3 regions of the Mucilaginibacter sp. P1_A3 genome follow, and region 3 is predicted to be linked to each of the others. Evidence: riboswitches for the same ligand, from Rfam matches in the RefSeq annotation. Region 3 holds a riboswitch; each other region holds the start of a gene.
The links. Region 3 has a riboswitch for S-adenosylmethionine ahead of AC1D0K_RS01575 (peroxiredoxin family protein). Riboswitches for the same ligand answer to the same signal wherever they lie in the genome.
Positions count from the first base shown of each region.

Region 1: it holds a riboswitch for S-adenosylmethionine, as region 3 does, so the genes downstream of both, AC1D0K_RS00680 (O-acetylhomoserine aminocarboxypropyltransferase/cysteine synthase family protein) here and AC1D0K_RS01575 (peroxiredoxin family protein) in region 3, are expected to answer to the same signal.
Region 2: it holds a riboswitch for S-adenosylmethionine, as region 3 does, so the genes downstream of both, AC1D0K_RS23545 (TlpA family protein disulfide reductase) here and AC1D0K_RS01575 (peroxiredoxin family protein) in region 3, are expected to answer to the same signal.

Region 1 is NZ_JBFTZJ010000001.1:144,485-148,758, forward strand. It holds gene AC1D0K_RS00670 (hypothetical protein) at 1-433, opposite strand, end outside; gene AC1D0K_RS00675 (trans-sulfuration enzyme family protein) at 533-1,651, shown strand; SAM riboswitch class I at 2,283-2,393, shown strand; gene AC1D0K_RS00680 (O-acetylhomoserine aminocarboxypropyltransferase/cysteine synthase family protein) at 2,643-3,968, shown strand; gene AC1D0K_RS00685 (homoserine O-acetyltransferase family protein) at 4,056-4,274, shown strand, end outside.
Region 2 is NZ_JBFTZJ010000011.1:192,552-196,825, forward strand. It holds gene AC1D0K_RS23540 (SusC/RagA family TonB-linked outer membrane protein) at 1-1,013, opposite strand, end outside; gene AC1D0K_RS23545 (TlpA family protein disulfide reductase) at 1,393-1,962, opposite strand; SAM riboswitch class I at 2,081-2,192, opposite strand; tRNA gene AC1D0K_RS23550 (tRNA-Gly) at 2,495-2,570, shown strand; gene AC1D0K_RS23555 (STING domain-containing protein) at 2,779-3,447, shown strand; gene AC1D0K_RS23560 (AsmA family protein) at 3,516-4,274, opposite strand, start outside.
Region 3 is NZ_JBFTZJ010000001.1:368,366-372,639, forward strand. It holds gene AC1D0K_RS01570 (peroxiredoxin family protein) at 1-448, opposite strand, end outside; gene AC1D0K_RS01575 (peroxiredoxin family protein) at 475-1,794, opposite strand; SAM riboswitch class I at 2,014-2,126, opposite strand; gene AC1D0K_RS01580 (protein-disulfide reductase DsbD domain-containing protein) at 2,541-2,987, opposite strand; SAM riboswitch class I at 3,215-3,330, opposite strand; gene AC1D0K_RS01585 (family 2A encapsulin nanocompartment shell protein) at 3,712-4,274, shown strand, end outside.

The DNA of each region.
Region 1 (4,274 bases), 220 kb from region 3:
TAGTAGCCTCAAAGAAAATATCATTAGTTTTTTTATCAGCAGTAAGCCATTCATTCTTAGCTTTTTTGTAAATATCATCTAAGGTAAGTACCTGTCCTGCTACATTTCCGTGCGTATTTAAATTGGTTTTATCTTCGTGCCATTCACTTAAGGTAGTTTTTACACTCCCTGTACCGGTCGCGTTGGGGCTATATTTATAAGACGTATAATCTCTTGCTATAACAACACCTTTATTCACTGTGATTTTGGTTTCTCCACTAACACCTGACACCACCGAGCCGTTTATAGTCGTATATGAATAGGAGTTGTTGTTAGCTCGTTTAAAACTTAACCAGGCCGAATAACTTTTATCATAATCGTTTGTAAGTGCATCTTTTTTGCAGGCTGATAAACATATGGTAATAAGCAAGGTAATGATAAGGGATTTTTTCATGGTTGCGGTTTTTATACCTATTCGTAAAAAAGAGGTTGAGTGCTACAGCAAATCACAAATAATCTTATTTACTTTGAGTTCATAACATATAATACGATAATGAAAACTGAAACTATAGCCATACATGCAGGTAACCATATTGATGGATCATCAAGAGCTGTGATACAGCCGATTGTAATGTCTACCACTTTTGAGCGTGGTGTAGATGGCGATTTTCCTGGTGGGCATATCTATAGCCGGTCATCAAACCCTAATCGTTCATTATTGGAAAATGTTATTGCTCAGTTGGAGGGTGGTGTTGATGCTGCTTCGTTTTCATCGGGCAATGCGGCTGGTATGGCGGTATTTCAATCGCTTAAACCGGGCACACATATTATTTGCCCCGACGATATGTATCACGGTTTGCGTAACCAGCTTAAAAACCTGTTCGCAGGCATTTTAACTTTCGATTTTATTGATGTTAATGACAGCGAAGTCCTGCAGCAGCACATTAAGCCCGAAACCGGTGTGATATGGATAGAAACACCATCAAACCCATTGCTTAAAATCACTGATATTAAAAAGGTGGTGGGTATTGCAAAGGCAAAAGGACTTAAAGTTGTTGTTGATAATACCTTTGCCACCCCAATATGTCAGCAGCCCTTGGCATTAGGGGCTGATATAGTGATGCATTCGGCCACAAAATATTTTGGCGGCCATAGCGATCTGATGGGTGGGGCGCTAATTACCGCTGAAAAAAGCGACTGGTGGGCGAAAATTCGCCAGGTACAGGAAATGGGTGGTGCTATCCCCTCCCCAACCGACTGCTTTTGGTTGGTACGCAGTATTAAAACGCTGCCATATCGGGTTAAAGGGCATGTGTACAATGCGCAATTATTAGCTGAGTTTTTAGAATATCACCCAAAAGTAGAAAGGGTTTTATATCCCGGCCTGGCATCACATCCGCAGCATGAAATTGCTAAAGACCAAATGTTGGCCTTTGGAGGAATGTTATCCTTTATAGTTAAGGGCGACGAAAATGATACCCATAACATCATCAACAAGCTAAAAATATTCACCAAAGCAACCAGCCTTGGCGGCGTGGAAAGCCTGATAGAGCATCGTGCTACTGTTGAGGGGCCGGATACAAAAACACCGCGCAATTTACTGCGGGTATCGGTTGGATTAGAGCATATTGATGATTTGATAGAAGATTTGGAGCAGGCTTTAAATGGATAAAGGATGAAAAGATCAAGGAGCAAGGATTAAATCAACAAAGTATCTTTGCTTATTTGTCCAACAGTCTTTAACTAATTGGTAATTAAAAAAATATCTACTTTACTCCGTTGTTTGTGTCCTCACAAACAACTATTCCGGTGTATTAACTAATGTAGAACTTACGCGGGCCCTCCCGCTAAACCTATGTTTACACAATTGCATGCGCCGTTAGGCGCTACCTGTTTGTAGCAATAATCAACAAAAAACAAAATTGCGCCGTAGGCGTTACCTGCAAATTAGCAAGGTATTTGACTTTGTTAGCGGACAGGTAGCCTCTAACGAGGCAAAGGTTAAGGGCGCGTTTTTTCTACAAACAGGTAGCACCTAACGGTGCAGGTAACCTTGATTGATTTGTGCCCTTTGCCAAGCTTTGTTAGCTAACCTGATTTAACCTTTCTCTCCTACTTGCCGAGAGAAGAGATCGCAGATACCCACGCTTTTTTATTTCTTCCTAACACTTATGCTCCTTTGTCCACCCATCTTTTATCTAAATAAAATTTAATTTGGTATTTAAATAAATATCCGCTTATCTTTGGAACATTATTTGGTAGCAATACCATAATCGATCAATCCTCCGCATAGTTCGGGTATTGATTTATAAAGAAGCGGCGAGAGATCAGGCTCAATGACCCGCTGGCAACCCTTCAATTTTGAAGAAGGTGCCAATTCCTGTCCCGGCAAATAACACCGGGGAATATAAATTTATAACCATGAAAAATTTAGTTAAAATTACTACAGGCAACATTTTTAATACCCAAAACGGTAATATACAACGTATTAGCTCAAATATTAGCTGTATGTGTATGTGTTGCTGCTGTTGATGCTTTAGCACGTTCCTCTTTTTCAAATCCCGAAAAACGCGCGTGTTGTTAAACTGATATCCATTTCCTTATCAGCTTTCCAAAGTCCATTTAAACATCAAAGAATTAATTATAATCTAAAAAAAAATCCTATGTCTACCAGCAATTTAAAATTCGAAACCTTACAACTACACGCAGGTCAGGAAGTTGATCCAACAACGGGTTCACGCGCGGTACCGCTTTACCAAACCACATCTTATGTATTTAAAAATGCCGAGCATGGTGCCAACCTGTTTGCATTAAAAGAGTTTGGGAATATATATACCCGCATTATGAACCCTACTACCGATGTATTTGAAAAACGTATAGCAGCCTTAGAAGGTGGCGTTGCCGCTTTGGCTACCGCATCGGGCCAGGCAGCACAATTCATTGCATTAAATAATATATTACAAGTTGGCGATAACTTTGTTTCCTCACCATTTTTATATGGTGGTACATATAACCAGTTTAAAGTTTCCTTTAAACGAATAGGCATCGAGGCACGTTTTGCCAAAGATGATACTGCCGAAAGCATTGAAGCGCTTATCGATAATAAAACCAAAGCTATCTTCCTGGAAACTATTGGCAACCCTGGCTTTACCATTGCTGATTTTGATAAGATAGGTGCTCTTGCAAAAAAGCATGACCTGCCTTTAATAGTCGACAATACTTTTGGAGCCGGTGGTTATTTATTTCGCCCGTTGGAGCATGGCGCCAGTATAGTGGTTGAATCAACCACCAAATGGATAGGTGGTCATGGTACCAGCATTGGCGGAGTAATAATTGATGGCGGAACTTATAACTGGGCTAATGGCAAATTTCCGCAGTTTACAGAGCCATCTGAAGGTTACCACGGTTTGGTTTTTGCCGATGTATTTGGCATTGGCGGTCCTTTTGGCAACATCCAGTTTATTATACGTGCCCGTGTAGAAGGTTTACGTGATTTTGGTCCATCACAATCTCCATTTAACTCATGGCTTAATATCCAGGGTTTAGAAACCCTTTCATTGCGTGTACAACGCCACGTAGATAACACATTGGAGCTTGCCAAATGGCTTGATCAGCACCCGCAGGTAGCATCAGTTAACTATCCTGGATTGGAATCATCTCCTTACCATCAATTGGCAAAAAAATACCTTAAAAATGGTTTTGGAGCGGTGTTATCATTTGAGATAGATGGCGATAAGGAAGATGCCGGTAAATTAATTGACAATCTTTTGCTGGTTAGTCATTTAGCTAACGTCGGTGATGCTAAAACATTGATTATTCAGCCATCGGCAACTACACATCAACAGCTGTCTGATGAAGAACAATTATCAGCTGGTGTAACACCTAATTCATTACGTGTAGCTGTTGGTATTGAGCATATTGATGATATTAAAGCAGATTTTGAACAGGCATTTGCCAAAATAAAAAGGGCATCGGCCCAATTAGTATAGTATAGTTTTTTTTAAGTGATATAGTAAAGTTGTTACGGGATGCAGCTAAATTAAAATTAGCTGTACCCGCGATAACAAAACAGAAGAATGAACACAGAAATATTTAAGTACACACAACCATTCGGTCTTGAATCCGGCGAGCAATTACATGAATTGGAGATTGGCTTTCACACTTATGGCAGATTAAATAAGGAGAAGGATAATGTGATATGGATTTGCCATGCGCTAACTGCCAATGCCGATGTTTTTGACTGGTGGAAAGGCTTTGTGGGTACAGGCAATAAATTTAACCCCGAAGAGCATTTT
Region 2 (4,274 bases), on a different contig from region 3:
ACTCCTGTTTTAAAGAAATTTTTAACGTTATCCGGGTGCGCTATAAAAGGCACAGCAACGCCGTTTGAATTAAACTGCGGAATCAACGAACCATCCAAAGCCGGCCCCCAGCTTTCGTCAACACCATCATTAACACCGGCGCCTTTACCATCAACATAGCTAAATTTACCGTTTGAGCCCTGGCCATACTGATTTTGATAATTTGGCAAAAGCTGTACGTTTGAGAAGCTGGTATTTGAATTAATATTGATACCCAAGCCTTTTGCGCCTTTACCTGTTTTAGTTTTAATGAGGATAACACCGGCCGCTGCACGGTAACCATAAAGGGCCGCCGCATTGGGGCCTTTAAGTACACTTACAGATTCAATATCCTCGGAGTTAAGATCGGCGATGGCATTGGCAAAATCCCTTGATCCGTTTGTACCCAAAAACTGGGAGTTATCAACTATAACACCATCCACCACAAACAGCGGCTGGTTGTTACCCGCGATAGAGGTTTCGCCACGGATGATGATACGGGACGAACCCATATCACCCTGGCTGTTGGTTACCTGCACCCCGGCAATTTTACCGGCCAGCGCATTCACCAGGTTGGTTTCTTTAGCCTCGGAGATATCCTTCGACTTTAACCCCTGAACAGCATAGCCCAATGATTTTTTATCTTTAGATATATTGAGGGCCGTGATTACCACTTCGTTAAGGGAATTGGCAGCCTCCTGTAATATGATCTGCAAATTATTTTCAGCTTGCTTAACGGTGATCTCCTGCGCTGCGAAACCTATATAAGTAACCTTTAATATATCGTTAACGTTGGCGCTGAGGGAGAATTTGCCATCTGCACTGGTTTGAGCACCATTGGAAGTTCCTTTTACAGAGATATTAACACCGGGCAATGGCAGGCCATCGGATTTTGCGGTTACCACCCCGCTTATTTTAACAGATTGCGCCGCAACTGTTTGGATGAGAAAAAATGGCAACAGGATTGCCAGTAACAGTTTGTAATTTTTAAGCATGATAAATAGATTGTGAATAGTTTTTGAATATCAATACAGCTGAATGAAAGCATTGGCTAACAGCTTTTTTGGCATGAAATACCCGCTGATATGCTTTATAGTACCTGTAAAGAATTAATTTTTGCTTTGTGGTTATTTAAAAGATAACAAGCTGCAGCAAGCACACTCATTAAATAACCATTGCGGTTGGGTTAGCATCAACAACGCATGCTTTGCATACAGCCATGGAAAGAATTGCAGGTAAACAGCGTAGCATCAGAAGAATAGTTGGCGTGAAAAAAGGTAGCTGTTGTTTTCATAACATTAAGATATTGACTTATAGAAAAAGCAACCGGGATAAATAATTGCAAGCAACTTACTCCGTAATTGCCCGGTATTTTTAATTAACAGATGCAGTTTTATTATTAACCAGCGCATCTACAGCTTTTAGCATCGATGCAAATTCCTGGGTATCATACAAACGGGTGAGGTAAACTATTTTACCATCCTTATCAATAATAACATTACGCGTTACGCCGCTTTTTTTGTTGGCGAACCGGCCAAAAATATCGGCTCCGGGATCAAGCGCCAGCGGATAGCTGATATTCATTTCCTGGTGAAATTTCTTTACCTTTTCAAGGGGTTCATCGCGATCTACGCCTATCAGAATCAGGCCTTTGTCTTTATAAGCCTGCCATACGTCCTTTTCAAGGTGGGGCATTTCTTCGCGGCATACACTGCACCAGCTGGCTGTAAATTGCAAAATAACAACTTTGCCGCGCAGCTCTTTTAAGGAGGTTTTGGTGCCATCGGCAAGTTGCAGTTCAAAATCTGCAGGTGCCTGGTCGCCAACTTTTACAATATAGCCACGATCAATAGATGCAGGATCAGTTGGTTTTGCAGTTTGCGCGCCGGCAAACATGGCGCTTATCAGAAACGAACAGGTAATGAGTAAATGTTTAATATTCATAGTTGTCAATTTTAATGCTGCTTTTAGCAGGCATAAATTTTTAAGTATTTTAATTAAACAGGATTTCAGAGAGAAAGGGAGATAATGATCAGCCATGGGCTGTGCAATAATTTTGCGAATATTATCTTCTCCACCTTTTATAGCGGACAGGAATTAGCACCTTTATAACAATGGGCTTACAGGTTGCTAAGACATCATAGGGCCTTTCCCTCAGTCTTTCTTGATAATTAAAATTAAAGAACTTATTTCGTCAGCAAATATATAATATATTCTACTAAACACATAGACTTTATATAATTTATTTGTCATTTAAATATCTTCCCAATAATTTCACCCAACGCGCCGCAAATTGAGCCAAGGTGATACTTAAATAAGAGCCTTATTATTCGCTTTCCGGCCTATAATTTAAATTAAGCAGATGGTTAGTGTATTTTTCACTTGCAGAGTATTCAATTCTTTTTATATTTGCGCTCCCGAAAACGAGATAGGCACACGGTTAACCGCAACGCAACTCGAAACAGGAAACACCAACGCGAAAGTAGCTCAGTTGGTAGAGCACGACCTTGCCAAGGTCGGGGTCGCGAGTTCGAATCTCGTCTTTCGCTCCAGAGCCCTTCCCTAAAAAAGAAGGGCTTTTCTTTTTTAAAAGGTTAATAACCAGGCATCCTGTACGCTATTATCCTTACGCTCCGCATCACTGCCGTGAATGAGGTGTTCCTCAACAAAATGCCTGTGGTAATTCAAACAAATTCCAACATTTTTTGCATACCACTTAATTAATCATTATTATTACTATTAACTAATAACCTGATAGTCATGACCTTTACTTTCAGATTTTTCCCGTTTAAGGATTTTATATTTTCCATTATACCAACTATTGGTACCTATGGCGGCTTCCTTGATGGCATTATTACGTTCCCCAATAAATGGATGGCTTTTGGGTCTGGATTTGTAGTATCTGTAATACTAGCAATAATTTTCCATGCCGAAAACAAGCGTAATTACAGAAGGTCGCTGGCCGAAATACTGGCGATGGGTTATTTTATGAATTTTACCGGCAGGCTGGCTAAACTTTTAAAAGGCAAGGCCGATATTAGTTTTTCTTTCCCGGATGCTAATCTTGTAGCTTACCCTCCAGGCAAGGTTAACGTTAAGGTAGGCATACCGGGCACCCTAAACGCTTTGGTTAAATACTGCAATATGGTAGAAGCACAAAGTGATGTAGTGTATATTCGTGAATCAACAAAAAATGACCCTTACTGGGTACGGGCAAAAAAGGAAGACGATGGCACCATAACCATTTATGAATTTCCAAGAACCCTGTTTGCCCTTTCCAGGTACCTGGAAAAAGAATTTGAGAATCAACAGAAAGCCGAAAAAAACTCGAAAAAGATCTATAAATATTTTGATGATAAACTAAAGCAATTGAAAATACAGCACAGTAATGAGTTCCCTAATGACAGGATCAAGTTTCAATACGTGTAGGTGTAAAAACGCATATTTTGCATCTCCCAGATGCAGATCCAACTGCTATATCCGCTGGGTATAATTTTCTAATTCTTCTTTTTTTCAAGCTGCTCCCTGAATTTTTTTTCCTCTTTTTCTTTCTTCTCCCTTGCTTTTTTTAAAGCCTTCTCCCGCTCCTTTTTATCCTTTTCAGTAACTGGCTTACCGGCTTCTTTTTCCTGCGATTTGCCTACCCCTACGCATGACTTGAGTCCATCGAGCAACGTAAGCCATATTGTTTTAAAGAAGGGAAAATTTGCCGGTCGGATAAAAACCAAGTTGGCCGACCTCGGTACAGGCTTTCCCTCATCGGGGTTATCCTGTTTAAGTATTACGGCATTGGCCAGCAGAGACATCAACGATTTTTTCGCGTAACCTTTTTCCTCATCGCGTTTTAGTAAATCCACCTTTAGGCTGTTGTAGAGGAATGTGACCTTACCGGCAGCATTTTTTTTGTTGCCGTGAATATTAAAGTCGAGACTATTTACCCTTCCCGATGTTATTTTTACCAGGCCCAGCGGCATAACCGCCGGGTTGGCTGCCAACATATCCATAGAGCCCAGGTGCCCTTTATAACTGTAGCTATAAGCAGCATCGCTTAAATTAAAACCAAAGGCCAGATCGAGCTTGCCTTTGCCCATAAAATAAGTACTGAGGTTAACCGTACAAACAGGATGCTGACTGAGGATAGTTTTTTTATTAGTGAGGTTGAGAAACCTGCCTGTAGTATTATCAAACTTTACCGCCCCGGCTTTCCCGGAGCTTTCTTTATACTCGCGGTAGCTAACATCTATCTTTTTAATGTC
Region 3 (4,274 bases):
TCGCTGTCGGAGCAATGTCTTTTCCTGGTTCAACAAAACGGTAAGTTTTTCCATATTCCGCAGTGAAAGGCAGAGAGTTACCACGGAAGCCCGGTACCAGGCTGCGGTATTCACCGCTTAACGTTCCGTCATCTTCCACTTTAGCAACCAGGGCGGCATCATAGGTATTCATTTTGATAAATACAGAGTCCCTGCCAATCTGCTTTACATGAAAGTTGTCCCGGCGGCTGCCATTAATCAGCGTAAATACCGCGTGCTCCGCGTCTTTACCCTTTAATTCAAAGTTAAAAGGAACCTTGGTTTCAGCAACGGTAAATACACCGCGCCATACACCTTGCTTAATAAATTTCACAGGCGGATTTTTATCCGCGGCTAATGCAGCTGCACCGCTAAACAATAAACCTACAGACAGGCATTTGAATGAGGTAATTAAATTGATAGTTTTCATTTGATAAATTATAGGATCAGTTAATGTTAGTTTCCTGGATGGGTTGATGGATCTGCGATAGCCGCTGTTTCCGGGGCAGGTTCAGCGATAAGTTCGTCCAACAGTTTATTAAATTTCTTTTCGTAATCTTCGTGGTATTTACCCGTTACCGTACCTGTGTAGCCTGTGTAGATCTCTCTTACATCACCTTTTCTATCAATGATAATAGTGGTTGGGAAAGCGATGAATTTATTCAATGCAGGTAGCTTCTGCGATACCAGCTTTTTATCGGCCAGGCCGCCAAAAGCTATGTCATAATTGATCTCGTATTTTTCTTTCAGCTTACCTAATGTGTATTTGGCATATTCCAGGCTGTCTTTCTGCTCAAAACCCAGTGCAATGGCTTCTACACCACGTTGATGATTTTTATTGAACCATGGAGATAGGAACACGGTTTGATCGGTACAGTTAGGGCACCAGGTGCCAATGATCTCTACGATCACTACTTTACCTTTGTATTTGTTATCACTGAGAGACACTTGTTTACCATCTATCCCCGGGAAAGAAAAATCAAGCTTTTTATAGCCTTCTTTTAAAAATGTAAGCTTGTAAGGATCAGGTAATTCCACCTCTGTTTTTTTAGCAGCATCGAACTTCAGATTTTTATAGATGCCGAAGCCTTCTTCACCGCTGATAGAGCCGTCGGCGTTGATCTTGCCTTTTATGATGAACGGACTTGGGCCGGTAAAACCACTCAGTGCAAATTCATCTCCCTGAACAGTGCCTTCCAGTTCGCGGGTATCACCAACTACGGTCATCACTACGCCAGTAAGCTTATTTCCTTTTTGTTTCAATAAGGCTATAGATGCAGGAACAGCCTCTTTACTGTAGGTTTTGATTTCCCATTTACCGGTTAAATCCGCTTTAGGGGCTACATCTTTGCCGGGTTCTACAAAGCGGTAGGTTTTACCATATTCTGCAGTAAATGGTAAAGAATTACCCCTGAAACCTGGTACCAGGCTACGATATTCGCCGCTTAGCGAACCATCGTCTTCAATTTTGGCTACCAGCGCAGCATCATAGGTGTTCATTTTAATATAAACTGAATCGGTACCTACAGATTTTACGTGGAAATTATCCCTCCGTGAACCATTAATAAGCGTAAACACAGCGTGCTCGGCATCCTTGCCTTTCAGCTCGAAATTAAAAGGTACTTTTGATTCGCTTACGGTGAATTCACCGCGCCATTTACCTTCTTTTATAAACTTAGGCTTTGGGGTTTCATGGGCCGATAATACCGTAACCCCACTAAGCACTAAAGCGGCCGATAGCAGCCTTGTTTTGGTTAAGTAGTTTGTAGTGTTCATTTTGTATAAGTTTTAATTGTTATTGATTGATGCGATGCCTGAAAATTTGGACATAAGTATTCCATTGGGCTTGATAAGCCTTTGAAAAAACGCTATAAATTTTAAAGGTGCCTGGTTTTTAAAACCAGAAAACATACTGAACCATACAACAACATCGTTTGATGGCTGCGGGTTGTGGTTGTGGGTAATGAATGTTAAATGTGTTCATGACTTTTAGTTAATTTATATTCCGGTGCATAATTACTACCGAAAAAAGTTCAGCACTTATTTCAGGTTTCTGAAAAGTTGCTATAAGATCATCGAGACTTCCTCTCCCTTATTCTTTATAAATCAACTAATTAATGGTGGGGTTAATTAGAATGGTGTAAAGATAGCAATAAATATGATAAATACAATAAAATCTATAGACTTAATAGAATATTTTTTAATTCTTTATGTTTTTAGTAATTATTTATCTTGTAAAACGATATACATCCTGGACTGCACAGCACACGCCTGATTTACCACCATAGCAAAGCAACGCACTTAGTACAGCCAGGATGTATATCTTGATTAAGATTTAAAAACCGGAAACGTAACTACGTTTTTAACAATGGCAATAACAACAGAAAAGGGTGCCACCATTCTGTTTGCGGGCTTTGGTGAATAGATTTGATCTTAGTTTCATGGTATTAGTTTGTAATTCTGCAGATCAATTGGTGGCTATTGAACTGCTTACTAATTAAGTATTTTGATTATATACGATACTATTTTACGGGTATATTAAACTCCACATCATCTGGCGGTAAACATTGCTTGTCGTTACATGCCATAAAATTTACCGTGCCGCTAACCGATGCCTGGCCCGATTTAAGTTTTACTTTTTGCTGAAATATAACTGCCTGTTCAAAATACTGCACGTTCATGCTAAACGACTTTTCATACTTGCTTACTGGCTTGGGCTCGGTTGTATTACCCACTAAAATGTAGTTGTCGTTTTTTTCAAACTTTAGCGAGGTCTTTATAGGTCCGCCATCGGCAAGATGCTGCGAATAAATGTGCCAGCCTTTATCAATGGTAGCTTTTATAAATACTACAGCTTGTTCATTATCAAGCTTTTTGGCAGCATATGACCATTTTACAGGTGTAAGGATCTGTGAAAAAGCAGTGGTGCTGATAACAATTGTTAAAGCGGTAAGTATTACTTTATTCATTTGGTAAATTCTATTTGTAATAATGTGATGTGTAGTAGTTAGCCTGCAAAGGAGGCTGTTGCTTTAAAGGAACATTAAATTAACAACACATTGTTACATCATTACGAAGCGATCTGTAAATATTGGCAGGTAATTGGGGAAAAGTGTTCATGTATTTAGTTGTTTATTTGTGTTCTTTACACTTATCTAAAAGAGAGCCGGAGAGAATACGTGTAGAATTCTATACCAACTTATCTTCCTCCCAACGGGAGCAGGAATTAGCACCTTTTACTAAATCTGAGATTCATGGTACAGGTTGCCAAGACGTCATGGGGCCTTTCCCTCTGTCTTTTCTGGATAAGTATAAAAGAACGTGATGTTGCAAATATATATTAAAAACTATAATTCCTATAGACTTTATATAATTTATTTCATTTTGTTAGTTTTTCAATAAATTGCGGGTGTTCAAGCATTCATTTTTAGGCAATAATACCGGATACAAAATCCAGAACATTTAAACATCCCCAATTTAAGTATCATTAAATCAACGCTGTATCCCCTATCTCTTCAACCTTAAAATAGCTGAACTTTAATATCAGCACTCCACTAAAAATTATTTTTTGTAATAAAATCAAATAGTATATAAAATCTATAGAATTTATATACTATAATTGTATGTCATGTAATTCTGTATTTACGGCACATTAAAATTCATTATTTAAAGCACATTCCTATTATCTAAAAAATGGCAGAGCAAAAAGCAAAACAAACAGCCCTTGGTGATGTAGCCGCCAGGCAGTTAGCGGTAGCAACCCGTACCGTTCCACAATTATCAACCATTACGCCACGGTGGTTAACCCATTTACTCAATTGGATCCCGGTTGAATCGGGCGTTTATCGGTTAAACAAGGTGGTACACGCAAACAATGTAGAAGTGGATTGCTCTTCGCGCGATGAACGTGAACTGCCATCAACCTTTGTTGATTATGAAGAAAACCCAAGGGAGTATAACCTGAGTGCTGTAAATACAGTACTGGATGTACACACCCGTGTATCTGACCTGTATAGTAAGCCTTATAACCAGATCAGCGAGCAATTGCGCCTTACTATCGAGATAGTTAAAGAAAGGCAGGAAAGCGAACTTATCAATAACCCCGAATACGGGCTACTGAACAGTATTTCGCCATCACAAAAAATTAAAACCAGGCTGGGCCCTCCCACCCCCGACGATCTGGACGAACTGATAACCAAAGTGTGGAAAGAGCCCGGCTTTTTCCTTTTGCACCCATTAGCTATTGCCGCCTTTGG